4 regions of the Aneurinibacillus sp. XH2 genome follow, and region 1 is predicted to be linked to each of the others. Evidence: riboswitches for the same ligand, from Rfam matches in the RefSeq annotation. Region 1 holds a riboswitch; each other region holds the start of a gene.
The links. Region 1 has a riboswitch for cyclic di-GMP ahead of ACH33_RS16730 (methyl-accepting chemotaxis protein). Riboswitches for the same ligand answer to the same signal wherever they lie in the genome.
Positions count from the first base shown of each region.

Region 1 (3,539 bases):
ACCATAATATCCATTTACATATTGGATATCAAGATGAAAATTATGACATAGAAGTTATAGCTTTTAAAAAGAAAGATGCAGATATTTGGGATGTTTATATAAATTTTGAAGAAAATAGTATATTGGTGAATAAAAGTTTAACTAATTCTCCTAAAATTGATCCTTTTGGTTACTATGCTTTTTCTATCATTCAAAAGGATATAAGCTACGAAGAGGGGAGTATAAAATTAAAAGAGTGGCTGTTAAAAAACCAAATTATTTGAATTTTGTAGATATGTATCCTTGTAAATAGGGGTCCCGGCAGAAAAATACAGGAAATATATGACAATGCAATTTGTGGAATTAAAAAATTGATTTTTCCTACATTAAGGAATCATCGGTTTTTTATTGGAGAATAATTTTACACTTTTGGTTCCATCTGATACGTTTCTAAAAGAAGAAGGAACAATTAGAATTCCCCTTTACATGTTACTATAGCAGTAAGCTGATCAGCCTACTGCTTTTTATTTTTAAAAATAAATTTGTTTCATTTTTACTTTTAACATAACACGCGATTCATCCCCCACCTACGCCGGAGGCGTGAAGGAAGGGGACTTCTTGCGTGTTATGTTAAATAGCTTTAAAATCAAGGATTTTCGCAGGCTCATAAACTACGTTTCACCCGCATTTCATCTGTTCTCTAAATTTGAAATTTACGGGTATTGCTTGGAATGCAGATAGTAGCAAACGTCAAACTCCTTGATTTTTCAAGGGCTTTCTTTTTTTTATAGTTGACCAAACGTTTAGAAAATAGTGTTTTGCCCCCCCTTTTTTTTAAATTTTATTTTATTAATAAAACAATATGAATAATTAGATATAATTTATGTTATTACAGTATTGAAGTAATGGAACTTTATGACTATAATATAAGAGATATAAGTGCTAATTAACTGCAAAACTTAATTTAACGATAAAGGCAAACTTATCGAAAGATAAGGACGCAAAGCCACGGGTCTAAGGTTCAATGTGAATGATGACAGCCGGGTTACCGAAATCTTTTTAAAAAGTTTGATGAATTTAAAAAAAGGCTATTCCGCATTCGGTAATCTTAGGGAGCGGTATGGCCTTTTCTGTTTTTTACATAAGTAGCGATAAGCCTAGCTTTCGTATCGTATTTATGTAGTTTGTTTATCAATATAGAGTCATAATGAAAGGGAGTGAGATTTAGCATTCAGTACATAGTAATTAGTGAAGGAATAGACAGATATACGTTCAGTTTGGTAGCTAGGAAACATCAATTAAATAGTAAGACAATATATCGCTCGATACGCAAATATAAGGAAGGTAAAACAGTCTTTATAAAAGGAGGATATTACTATGATAAAAAGGAAAATTATTTTTAGTATAAGATGGAAATTAATAATAGCAGTAACCATTTCAATCATGATTTCAAGCTCTCTGGTAGGTGTTGTTACTTATTACTCTGCAAAAAGCGAACTTGAGAAAGCAGGTATTGAGCATTTACATCAAATTGTTGATGGTGCAATCACGATAATTCAGGTAATGGATGAAGAAGTTAAAAATGGCCATCTTACATTGGAAGAAGCCCAAAACAGAGCAAAGGATTATATCAACGGTCCGTTGTTAGAAGATAAGAAAAAGCGGGATTTAAGTAAATCGCATTTTATCTATAAAAAAGAAGGCTATATGTGGGCTTATGATGACAATTACATTGCAGTTATGCACCCGCTAGGATATGAAGGACAAAATCAAAAGGATTTCAAGCTTGAAGATGGTTCTTATTTGATACAAGATCTTGTGAAAGCTGGTAAAAATAGCGATCCTAACGAACGGTTATTAACCTATACGTGGAAAAATCAAGACGAGGCTAAAGAACGACCACAAATGAGTTATGTAGAGTATTACAAACCTTGGGGATGGACACTTGGTATTGCTGTATATCCAGAAGAATTTTATGGCTCTCTTCCTCTTATAAAAGGGGTTATAGCCGGAGGTATTGCTTTATTTTCACTAATTTGTATGGGTGTATTTATATGGTTATTTAATAAAAAAATCAAACTTATTTTGTATGTTAGTAGTATAGCGAAAAAGATAAGTGAAGGAGACTTAACGGTAAAGACGATTGATACAAAGTCTCAAGACGAGATAGGAGAACTTGCTAATGCGATTAATGAAATGGTAACAGGCCTAAAAGGCATTATCAAAAAAGTAAATGACGCCAGTATGCATGTTATTGCTTTATCGGAACAACTAATAAAAAATATGGAACAAACAGATGAAGCCAGCAAGCAAATTGCTATCACTGTTGAGGGGCTGAACCAAGGAGCAGAAGCCTCTTCTCAAACAGCGGAAGAGGTGGCAAGTACGATGGAGGAAACAGCCATAGGAATTGAACGTATTGCTGATTCATCCTCTAGAGTGGCGGAAACATCTGAAAGCTCGGTGAAAGAAGTGGAAAATGGAAATGAAGCGCTATCCAAGGCAATTCAACAGATGCAATCTATTAGCAAATCAGTTGATGATACGACTTCGTTGGTTAAAAAACTAGAGGACCATTCTAAGGAAATTGAGAGAATTACAGATGTAATTACGGAGATTACAGAACAAACAAATTTATTATCCTTAAATGCGGCTATTGAGGCAGCGCGTGCTGGAGAACATGGAAAAGGTTTTGCGGTTGTAGCAGATGAAGTAAGGAAACTTGCTGAACAATCGAAAAAATCGGCAGAGGGGATTACTGGGTTTATTAAGCAAATGCAGGAGCATACTCGTAAAGTTATATCTGGTATGCAGAAAGAAGCGGAGGAAGTTGAGTCTGGAATGGCGGTTATCAATGAGGCGGGCAAATCTTTAGAGAGTATTAGAATAGCCTTCCAACATGTGAACAATCAAATCCAGGAAGTGTCAGCAGCTTCCCAGCAATTATCTGCAGGAGCAGAACAGGTAACGGCTTCTATACAGGAAATGGCTGGGGTAGCCAAAGAAGTAGCCGTTGGTTCAGAAAATATCGCATCAGCTATTGAAAAACAATCCTCTCTAATAGATGAATTGTCAAGTTTCACTATTACTCTTAGAAATCTTGCGCAGGAATTGCAATTGTCTGTAGATAAATTCAAATTATAATTGAATTTTACAGTTTCTTTTAGAATTCAAGCAAGCTGCCAAACGAAATGTCAGAATGAAGAGAAAACAGGTAAGTAAATGGCTCAGATGATCCCATACCAGCATCCCCGCCAAATTATTAAATGTTTGGCGGGGATTTTTGGATCGTTCAATAATTATTCACAAAAGCATTATTAATACTATGTTAATATGAAAATGATTATCTAGTATAAGGAGAATGTGAACATGGGATATATAGTTTTACTTGCTGTTTGTCTTGTTTCTGGAGTGGCGGTTTTATTTGGAGCGTCTAAGTCACTAAAAAATGAATAGCAAACACAAACCATGAAACCCGGCGTGCTCGGACTTTTTGTTTGCTATCACTAACCGTGAACCTCAACATATTTCAATAATTATTCATAAAAGTCTCATAAAGA
Region 1 is NZ_CP014140.1:3,374,799-3,378,337, reverse strand. Features, by position in the region: gene ACH33_RS16735 (DUF3986 family protein) at 1-263, shown strand, start outside; cyclic di-GMP riboswitch class I at 945-1,032, shown strand; gene ACH33_RS16730 (methyl-accepting chemotaxis protein) at 1,357-3,123, shown strand.

Region 2 (3,539 bases), 1.0 Mb from region 1:
GGAAGCTGCTTGAGGATCCGAAATACGTGCGAGCATTAAACGAGTATCTTGACCTAGGTCGCCTTGTGGGTGCGGAACACCCAAGCGTGTTTGTATACGATGGGGAAGGAGCGATCGATGCCTTTTTCCATGATGGGAATTCACAAAAACTTGGCTATGTGAAAGAAAAGCTACTTGCCTACCTTTTATCACCGTCACAAGAAGAATAAAAAGAAAGAGGGCGATGGGCCCTCTTATTTTTTTACGTGTTTTTGGATCACAATGTTGTTGATTTCAATTGTTTGTGAAGCTGTGTCATAGTACATATCCCCGACAATCGTACCTTGATCTTTGGCCATAAGCATAACGCTCCAATCGGCGCTTGCTGGAAATTCCAGATAAGCAGGTACGTTTGACCGGGCATTTCCGGCAATTTCTCCGCTGTACCATTTGTCTGAAGCAACATGATAAATAAGCGTTTGATGTTCCGAAAGGGAAGGCAGGTAGATGCGCAATGTCCCGTCATGCGTCACTTCTATTTTTTGAAACGTTTCATATAAACGTTTTGCCCAGAAATTGATCGCATTGTAATCTCGAATTTGGCCCCGCTTGGGAAGGATAGCATTTTGTGCTTTGTGCAAGTTTGCGACTACTGTTTCAGGGCTGCTGCTAATGAAACGGGTGACAGCAGGATTGTAAGACGGTTGTTCCGGCATTTTTTGCATGGTGGATGCGATGCCAGTGTCGTGGGCCATTTTTAGAAATTGAACCGCTTCCACTCGGCTGACTTTTTGGGAACTTCCGTATCCTGCGATGGTTGATTCACCATCCATGCCTTTCGTAATGCCGTGCTCATACATGTAAGCGATAGCGCCTTCGTCATCGTAATGGTGGCCGCCGGCAGCGGAGAAAAGGCGCGCAACTTGGATACGTGTCAGCGCGTCAGCGCGTTTGGCCGGATCGTTTATGCCTGCTGCCGGAAGATTATATTCACGCGCGAGCGCGTATACTTCCTCTGTTGTTCCTGTTCCCAGCTTGTCCCGCGTGTCAGGGAATAGGCGCATCATCATCGTAAGAAACTCAGCTTCTGTAATCACTTCGCCGGGATTAAAGGTTTCGGTCTGCTTTTCATTCAGTATTCCGGCCTGTGCCGCCCAGGGAAGGGTTCCATTTTTCCAGGCCCAATGGTCGCGCGGCACGTCGGTAAATATACCAGATGCGTCCAGCGCGTAGGCCGGAGGCGCGGAAGCAGCCATGATACCAGCTGCGAGAATAAGTGCGGTGGTTTTTAGCTTTATCTTGTTTGTTTGCGTTGTCATCTTCTCTTCTCCCTTTCTATGTACTAAATATGTTGCATTCATATATTAGGCTCTTCATATATTCCAATGTTTGTTTCAACCTTATTTTCCTCCACTTTCTATATATTTTACCTTATATTTGGCCCTACACCAAAACATGTTTTGCAAAGAGCAATTATGTCATATGTGTGGATGAAAAAAAATATGAGAGAAAATATTCATTTCCTCTCCTTGCAATTCTATCTTTTTTATGCATACTTTGGACTATAAGGCCTATAATATTAATTTTTTTTAACATTATAGCTATGATAATCGACAAATACTGATAAATTTGTTATAGTAATAAATGACTGTAAAGTTATATAAATGCATGCTTCGATAATGGCAAACCCACTGAAAAGTGGGGACGCAAAGCCACGGGCCTACCGTTTATGCTGGCATAAACCATGGCAGCCGGGTTGCCGAAAAGCTGGGGTTATAAATAAATGAATAGGCATATAACCACGGCTGTTTCGCGCACGAAAGAGCCCTTTTTTATTTTCTTTTCAAAAAAACACAAAAAGGAGACGAAAGATGAAACGACAATATTCTATCCAATTCAAACATCAAGTAGTGAAAGAGGCTTTAGAGGTAGAAAGTTTAAGTATAGTCGCGCGTAGACATCGCTTAAACTCCCGCATCATTTATCGCTGGGTTCGCGAATTTAAGGAAGGAAAATATTCACTGGCGCAAAATAAATAGCGGATAAACACGCACGTTGTCTTTTGGCTTTTTGAAAAAATGGACTCCAATGGTATTATCTGAATTTTTAGTTCTATTCATTATTTTTTGCTTATATGATAAAAAGTTCTCTCAAGGGGGAGAACTTTTTATTTTCTGTTGTTTAAAGTATTAAAATACTACGTATTAATAAAAACACGGATGGTTCTTATGTGATTCGGGTACAGTAAAAACGGAGGTGATAGCCGTGGCCATTGGACTTACGAACAAGCAAATCGCGGAACGGCTTTCCGCCGCTTTTACGATCGAAGAAATGAAAGAAGCTGTGCAGGCATTAATGGTGGAGAACAATCGTCTCATTGAACGGCAGTTGCACACAATGTTTCAGGAATATTTAACAGAAAACCATTACGAAATAGACGATGGGATAGAAGACGGGATGCAAATTAGATTTCATTAAAAACGGCGAATGCCCTGCTTTGGGTGTAGAATGTACGACAAAACAAATCCTCCTGCAATTTTCCAGGAGGATTTGTTTTGTGGCGCATCGTCTATCCATCAAGTTTCCTCGCACCAATTGCATTTGTGGCTTTTTTTTGTTTTTGGCTTGTCAGCCAGCTGAAACCGCGGTTTACCAATTGGGCACAAATCGCCGACACAGCGAATGTAACTGCATAGATGCTCAGCATATACAGCGCGGATATAGCTTTGTGATGAAAAATCCATTCAATGGTAAAGTTCGTTTCCATAAACTTGTTAGCGTATATAATAAATGCTGGATGTAGTAAATAGATATAGAATGTTAAACCTTTCTGAAAGCGCAGGTGCAACGCATCCACAATATAATGCAATATCGCCGCGCTGGAGACGAGCAGCGCAAATGTTGCTAAGACAAATATTAGATGGTTAGCTGTATATAGTTTAGATGACATAACGAAAAAGTACATAGTAAATCCGGATAGAACCAATAATCCAATAAGAACAATTTTATGCTTTTCCATAAACATAAACATCGGTTTACGATACCAGTACAGTAAGTGTCCTAAATACAATGTAAAAATCCAAGTCGGTAAAAAATGACGTATACCTAGACCAAACCAGCCATGTGCAATTATATGAATATACATATATTGTATGACAAAGAAAAGGGTGATAACCAACAGAATGTTTTTCTTCATAATTAAGCGGCGGAAAAGATAAGCGAATACATAATACTGGCAAAGCATAAAAATAAAGTACAGGTGCCCTGCGGTTTGACCGGTCAAAACATCCTGCCAGTCTTTTTCGTTTGTCGGTATGCCCTTTTTCATAATAATAAAGTACAGCACACTGGCAAACAGAAAAGGAAAATAGATGTATTTTAGCTTTCCTTTAAAAAAGCGTGTGCCTGAAAATTTTTTTCCATCCAGACTGTGTGCAGTAAAAAAACCAGTAATAATTGCTAAAATCACTGTCCCGTAACGGCTAATCTGGTTCAAAGTTGTCTCCCAGAATGTCCACTCAATGTAATCGTCGACATCCGCAGTGTAATGACCGGCAAGT
Region 2 is NZ_CP014140.1:2,333,642-2,337,180, reverse strand. Features, by position in the region: gene ACH33_RS11520 (DUF4855 domain-containing protein) at 1-209, shown strand, start outside; gene ACH33_RS11515 (S-layer homology domain-containing protein) at 234-1,298, opposite strand; cyclic di-GMP riboswitch class I at 1,651-1,743, shown strand; gene ACH33_RS18765 (transposase) at 1,851-2,018, shown strand; gene ACH33_RS11510 (hypothetical protein) at 2,245-2,457, shown strand; gene ACH33_RS11505 (acyltransferase family protein) at 2,549-3,539, opposite strand, start outside.
Region 2: linked by a shared signal. The riboswitch ahead of ACH33_RS18765 (transposase) and the one ahead of ACH33_RS16730 (methyl-accepting chemotaxis protein) in region 1 are both predicted to bind cyclic di-GMP.

Region 3 (3,539 bases), 1.8 Mb from region 1:
CAACTTCCGTTTGAATGGTATCATATACAATAGACAGTTCCGGATAATCCTCTCGAACCGCATTCACTGTACTAGGAATGAAATTCCGTTCCATTCCAATAAGAGAAGAAATCATTTGTGCTCCTGCACTTGCTCCAAACGTATGACCGGTTATACTTTTTATAGAAGTAATGGGAACATCTTTACCAAACAACTGCATATGGTTGATAGCTTCAATCCTATCGTTTTCTTTCATTCCAAGTGCCTGGCTATTGACATATGTAGGCTTTCTATGTTTAGTTACCTTTTCTAAATCACGAAGCAAATGTTTCCCTTCGCTGTCTGAAAAAAATATTCCTTTTCCATCGTTTGATGTACTGACCTCGTCAATGACACCTAAAATCTTTGTTCCCCTTTTCAGAGCGCTCGATTCTCTTTCAAGCACTAATACGCTTGCTCCTTCAGCGATGACAAATCCTCCGCTCTTTTTTGAAAATGGAACGCCCATCATATGTAGCTCTTTGTCTTGTGATAAACATCTTATTTTTCCGAAGGCATATATCACTGTTTTAGAAATAGGCGCATCGGCCCCCCCTACGATGCAGATGTCTAACTCGCCAGAACGCAAATACATAATGGCATCCTGGATGGCATCAATGCTTGCTGCGCATCCTGTGGCTACGGTTCTCGTAACTCCATTTACCCCTAGAAACTCTGCTATTGAAGAAGCTAAGCTATGATAATGGACGATCCCACATCCACTGACAGGCATATCTTTCAGATTATTCTGTTGGGCAAGAACGACAATCTCATCGTATCCTAGGGTTCCCCCTAAAGCCGTTCCGAGGAAAATTCCTGTTTTATATTGATCTAAATGGATATTTCCTGTCATTTGTAGCGCTTCCTTTGCGGCTGACATAGCCAGAAGACTGATCCTAGGGTATCTTCTATACTTTTTATTCTGTATTTCTGCTAATCTATCATGTACAACCCCGAATGCGATATTTTTTCCTTCCGTTCCTTCTCCTATGTAAAGGTCTAGAGCGCTTTTTCCCGTTAAAAGAGTATCGGCAAAGTGATTTACATTATATCCACCTGGAACTTTGATTCCATATCCTGTGATAACGACTTTCTCCCCTTTCACATATTATTCCTCCTTTGGAATTTAAATAAAATATACATAAATTTTATCTAAGAAAATAAGATCAGTAAACGATAATTTGGAACCCCATTTATCACTCACCATTTGTCCCCTTGAGTACATATTTGCATAGGATGGTCTATGTTTATAAATGTTACGAAGTAGACATAAAACTATTTTGAGTTAACCGCTCAATGCTTTAGGGGGTATATGGTGCTGTTATATCTTTGATTAAATTAATCCGGGGATAAATGGCCTGATTTTTGATTGGATGGGCGCTGTTTTGAAATAGGGGGAGTATGATGATAGTATCAGAAGATAAACGAAGGGGCCGTGTCAGATAGGTGCAATTTTTGCATGTCTTTATACCTATTATCGCTTTGTTTTTAGTGATAATATATTCCTGCTGAAAAAGGTAAACTTATTGAAAGATAAGGACGCAAAACTATAGGGGCTTCTATCTTTAAGATATGCCAGCCAGTTGCCAGGAGGAATATATGAGAAGAAAAATGTATCGAGTTGTTGATGCGATAGTGGATTTTTATAAACTTCTAGAGAAACACCATGATGAGTCACAGCATTATTATATCTTTACTAGTTTTTTTAAAGGTCTGCTTAGAGAGAAAGCGATTGGGGAAACATTACCAATAATAGAACTAATCACTATTCTTAAACATGAAAAACCAACCATATTTTTTACGATGAAAAAACAGAAGGAACATTGGTTAGATATCATTAGTAGTGTTGAATTGGATATTGAAGAAGCAAAAGAGAGAATTAAGCGTATGATAGACGAAAATAGTTTGAGATAAAATGTTAGAATGCCTACCATTGGAATTAGATTTCTCTGTAGTGTCATGTTAAAACATTGTCGGGGTATTTAGAGGAAGAGTGCAGCAAAAATAATAATGCCCCGCTGCCCATTTGGGTGGCGAGGCTTTGCTCTATAACCATCGGTATCAGCTACAGCTATCTTTTTTCTACATGATTCATTTTTTCCCGTCACATAAAGACGGTTATCATCTAGAGCGAAACTTTCAGTCCTGGGTGCTTTTGTAGAAATGCAGCTGCTATTTCCATATCCTTTGTAGTTTGAACACTTCTTGTATATATCCATATGTTGAAACGGGTGACATAATCATTTGATAAAAAAGAACAAATAAAAGAAAACCGAGAAAGTTTTTACGAACTTTTAAATGTAAGGAGGTAAAAACATATTTTTTTTGAAAGAAATAAAGGAAACTATAGCTTATTAAAGTGAGAGGTAAAACGAGTAATGTCATAGGTCCAACAATCCAATAGTAACCGAACCATGCAAGAACAAGGCCAGGAATCCAAAAGAATGTGTATGCAAAGTCCAAATAAGGCATAATCAAATTAATAAAGGTTAAGTATTTTGTATATAGCTGGGGTTGTTCCCAGGGTTTAATTTCCTTTAGCCCTTCAATCATTCCTCTAGCCCAACGAGAGCGTTGACGAACAAAGTGTTTCAAACTGGTAGGTACTTCTGTAAAAGCTACTGCTAATGGTTCAAAATAAATTTTCCCCCCTTTTTGTAAAAGTCTCCATGTTAAGACAATGTCCTCACCGATTGCATTAGGCCATCCCCCGATTTCTTTGAGGCATGAAGTTTTGTATATGCTATAGGCTCCTTGTGCAACAAGTGTTCCCTGATATAAACCCTGAAGCCGTTTAATAGAAGCAATTCCTAAAAAATAATCCCATTCCTGTATCTTTGTCCATATATTATCTCGACTATTTTTAACAAGAATAGAGCCTGCCACTGCACATATCTCTTCTGAACTACTTTTTATTCTGGCTACGATATAACGAATAGCGGATGGATGCAATAATGTATCTGCATCTAGTGTAATTACATATGGAGTCGTAACATATTGTAGTCCTTTGTTTAAAGCATGAAACTTTCCAGGATGCTCTTCGTGAAAAATTGCAATATCCAAGTCTAGTTCCTGTTTTGCTTTTAGTATTTCGGAAACAGTATTATCAGTTGAACCGTTATCAATAATCATCGTAGTTATTTTACCTTTATAATCTTGCTTTGAAAGATATCTTAATGTATTAAATATTTTTTCTTCTTCATTATAAGCAGCTATTAGAACGGTTACAGAATCGGTGGAAAACTCATTCTTGAACGGCGGCTGTCGATCAAAGACTAAGCTTGCAACAAGAAAAGCATTCATATATCCTGGAATATATGAAATTCCTATAATAATGAGCAGAGCGAAAGGAAAAGAAATAATACTTGATAAATCCTTTAACCAAGGCATGGAAATATAAATGGAAAAGCACATCCACAAAAAAGCGATAAAATGACTTAGCCAAAATTTTGTACTTACAGGAATGTAAATTTTTTTTATTGTTTTAGTATTTGTATTAGAATGAATGTCTGGATGCATAG
Region 3 is NZ_CP014140.1:1,617,980-1,621,518, forward strand. Features, by position in the region: gene ACH33_RS08035 (beta-ketoacyl synthase N-terminal-like domain-containing protein) at 1-1,123, opposite strand, end outside; cyclic di-GMP riboswitch class I at 1,525-1,609, shown strand; gene ACH33_RS08040 (hypothetical protein) at 1,618-1,932, shown strand; gene ACH33_RS08045 (glycosyltransferase family 2 protein) at 2,191-3,537, opposite strand.
Region 3: linked by a shared signal. The riboswitch ahead of ACH33_RS08040 (hypothetical protein) and the one ahead of ACH33_RS16730 (methyl-accepting chemotaxis protein) in region 1 are both predicted to bind cyclic di-GMP.

Region 4 (3,539 bases), 1.4 Mb from region 1:
GTTCATATCAATGCCGATGATCATATCCGTTCCCGCAAGACGGGTGAAGACCGATTTATGTACACCATAGCTGTCCTCGTATACCTCGCTAAACTGCACGGTTCCCGGGTTGTCAAACGCTCTTTCCATCCCTGCGGTGAACGTGTAGTCCGCGTTTCGTTTTTCAGCGGCTCCGCTCAGCGCAACGATATAGGCTTTATCTTTTTTTCCGAGCACATACACATATTCGGCACCCATGTCCTGTTTTTGTTCATTTAAGAAAGCCAGCAGGCTAGCATAGGCCGAGTCTGAGCCTGCGTCCGAACGAGTAGCCAGCGTCTTGTCCAAATTCCGCTCAAGTTCCCGGATATTGGTTTGCAGCGTGTTCTCGAACTGGGGCAAAACGTATTGATTAACAATCCACATGGAAAGCTCATAAGAAACAAAGCTGAAGATGATAGATAATACGAGAATGCAACCTGCAAAATAGGCGGTAATTTTTTTACCGAGGGAGCTTTTTGTTTTAAACATAGGTCTTTTCCCTCGCATTTCGCATTGTGTCTACGCATGCCACACGTTTCGCCAAAAATTCAACAATTTCGTCCAACGTTTCTACCGTTGTATAAGGAGAAATCGAAAAAAACTTAGCAGCGTAAACAGGTACACGTTCTGAAACATCGGATGCATCGACTAAGCATTGCCTTGTTGTATCGCCGAAAAACACGTGCTCACGGTGTTTGCCTAATTCTTCAAATATTGGGTAGTTCCATTCGTTGTTCTGTTTAATCTGCTTGCCTGTAAGTTTCCCTGCTCTTTCTTTGTGCCACTCCGCCTGTTCTGGATAAAACCGGAAAGTCGTAATCGGTCCAGGATTATTCTCATTTGTAACAGCCACATTCGAAAAACGGGCCAATAGCCTGTCGCGGAACGCCATATTCACCCGCACATAATTGGCAAGGATTTGGCGGTAGCCATCCACGCCGAACGCCAACAGTGCCGCGTATATCGCGATCGAACTGGCCATACGCGAGCATTCCAGCGTGTAGCTTGTGTGATAACTGCCATAGCCCCGGTTGCCCACATATGGTGTTTCGAACTCATGCAAATCAAGCAGCCCAATATCTTTTCCGTTTTTCACAAGGAACAGGCTCGTAAGATACGGCGTTTGTCCGAGCTTTTGAAAATCGAAGCAGAGACTGTCAGCCAGATGTAAATGCTGCATTTTTTCGCGGATTTGCAGTAAGTTCTCGCACAAAGGCTGTTCGAGTTGAAGCGGATTGCGCGCAAAATCGTAGTCGTTAAACAGGCAATAGAATCCGCCTAGCGCCGAATCGGCGTGGATATGCGCCGGATGGAGCCCGTATCGATTCGTAATTGCATCGGCTGTTTCTTTAATCGCTTTTATATCGTCAATTCCGAATGAATCCGTGGCCCCTGTCGTGGCGACGATGTATATGGGGATACCTCCCTGCTGAATAACACGTTCCATTTTTTCGCGCAAATCATCTGTATTCATAGCGTGCGTTAGCGGATCGGCTTTGACCGTAATCAAATGGTTACTGCCGATGCCGGTCGCCTCCATGGATTTAAAAAGGCTATAATGCGCGTTTTCTGAAGCAAAGCAGTACAAATTGCCAGGCACGCCCTTTTCTTTAGCATCCGGGAATTGCTTGGCGATAGCGAGGCGCAGCCCTGAGAATACGGCTCCTTGCCCGCCCCATGTCGTGTATCCCCATGATTTTGTAGCGTCATAACCCGCCAGTTTGGACATCATGGCGATGACTTTTACTTCTGCCTCCGCGCCAGCCGGTCCGTATACATCCCATAAATTGTTGCCATTTAACAATGTAGTAAGTAAAGAGCCCAGAATACCTGGAATACTTGCCATAGGCAATACATTACTTACGAAATTTCTTGTATGATACGGATGTCCTTTGGCTAACCCGAGAAGTTCTTCAACGACTTTATCCAATGCTATTCCGCGCTCTGGAACCTGCGCGCAGTCTATAATATCCTTGTAAAACTCTCCTGTCCTCTCCTGCATCGATCCTAGTGTTGCGCGTTGTGGGTCTTTCAGGCGATCAAGCCCCTCCACAATGTTTTGCATGAATTGAAGTAGCACCTGCCGACGTTCTTTGTTTCCATCTTCGCTTGGAAACAAAGCTTGTATGTCTTTCATCTTCATGTTTATCCCCCATTCCCTTTGCTTGATTTTCTTATTTTTTTAATACTAAAAGAAAAAGGCCATCCATATTCTTTGGAATAGCCTGTGCCAATATGCAGTACACCCGATTTGTAAACCTTTGACAAGATGATAGAATGCTTTTACGAACGACACTTATGTGCGCTACAATTTTGGCAACCGGCTGTCATAGTTTTGCAACCTTAGACCCTTGGCTTTACGTCTCTACCTTTCGATAGATTTGCCTTTTTCAGATTAGAATAGGTTGGTTCTACCAGGATTATTTTACTAATATAACTTTATAAATCAACCATCTTTCCTGTTTTTGTATTATTAAAAATATTAAACCGTATCTTGTGAATATGAAGAGAAGCTCATAAAAGTACTAGTTATTTCGGGAGATTTCCTAAGTTCATCGCGGCTTATCAAAACGGAGAACAGAAAAAATAAAAAAGATAACATCCATACATTTTTTATTCATAACCTTTTATTATTTACTCACATAACAATAAAGCCATTCCGTGGATGGGAATGGCTGCTTTGATTACGATGGAAAGGCTATAAATATTGAACGAAGGAGCACTTTCTATAAAACTGATGATTATGTTATGCTTATATAACAGTATATCTTTATATAACACTTAATAAGGAGTTATCCGTTATGCAAATAAAAGTGAACCGGCAGCTTCCTGTTCCGTTGGCCAAGCAAATTTATCAAGCGATTGTGGACCGTATCCAGTCGGAGTTGTTGGAAGAAGGCACACGTCTCCCTTCTGTCCGTGCGCTGGCTAAACAGATTCATGTAAGTTTCATGACAGTCGTTCAAGCGTATGATGCGCTTGAAGAAGATGGATATATTATACGTATTCAAGGAAAAGGCACATTTGTACGGACAAAAGCGGCGGATACAACGCCGAAAAAAGAGCTGCCAAAAAAAGAGTCGCCGTTTGATTGGCAACTGTCGGTTCCCGACTATTTGCCACGAGCGCAGTTTTCACGCTATCACCAGGTATCGGCCCGCTATGAATTTTTTTCTTCTACGATTGACCCTGGGCTTTTGCCAAACCGGTACTTGGAAAAAGAAATTCAGCGCATTCTTGCTGAGGAGCCGAGAATTCTTTCCACGTACAGCGACGTTCAGGGTGACTTGCCGCTGCGTCAAGAACTAACTGTTTATTTACGGGATAAGCAAATTCAAGTAACACCGGAAGAAATTTTAATTACGAATGGAACACAACAGGGCATTGATCTCGTGGCTCGGACGTTTGTCGGCCCAGGGGATATCGTCATTACCGAGGCGCCTACCTACCCTGCGGCGATTGATGTATTCCGCTGGCGCGGGGCTACCATTCTTCCCGTGCCTGTAGATAAGGATGGA
Region 4 is NZ_CP014140.1:1,990,664-1,994,202, forward strand. Features, by position in the region: gene ACH33_RS09875 (methyl-accepting chemotaxis protein) at 1-510, opposite strand, end outside; gene ACH33_RS09880 (pyridoxal phosphate-dependent decarboxylase family protein) at 503-2,158, opposite strand; cyclic di-GMP riboswitch class I at 2,334-2,417, opposite strand; gene pdxR (MocR-like pyridoxine biosynthesis transcription factor PdxR) at 2,823-3,539, shown strand, end outside.
Region 4: linked by a shared signal. The riboswitch ahead of ACH33_RS09880 (pyridoxal phosphate-dependent decarboxylase family protein) and the one ahead of ACH33_RS16730 (methyl-accepting chemotaxis protein) in region 1 are both predicted to bind cyclic di-GMP.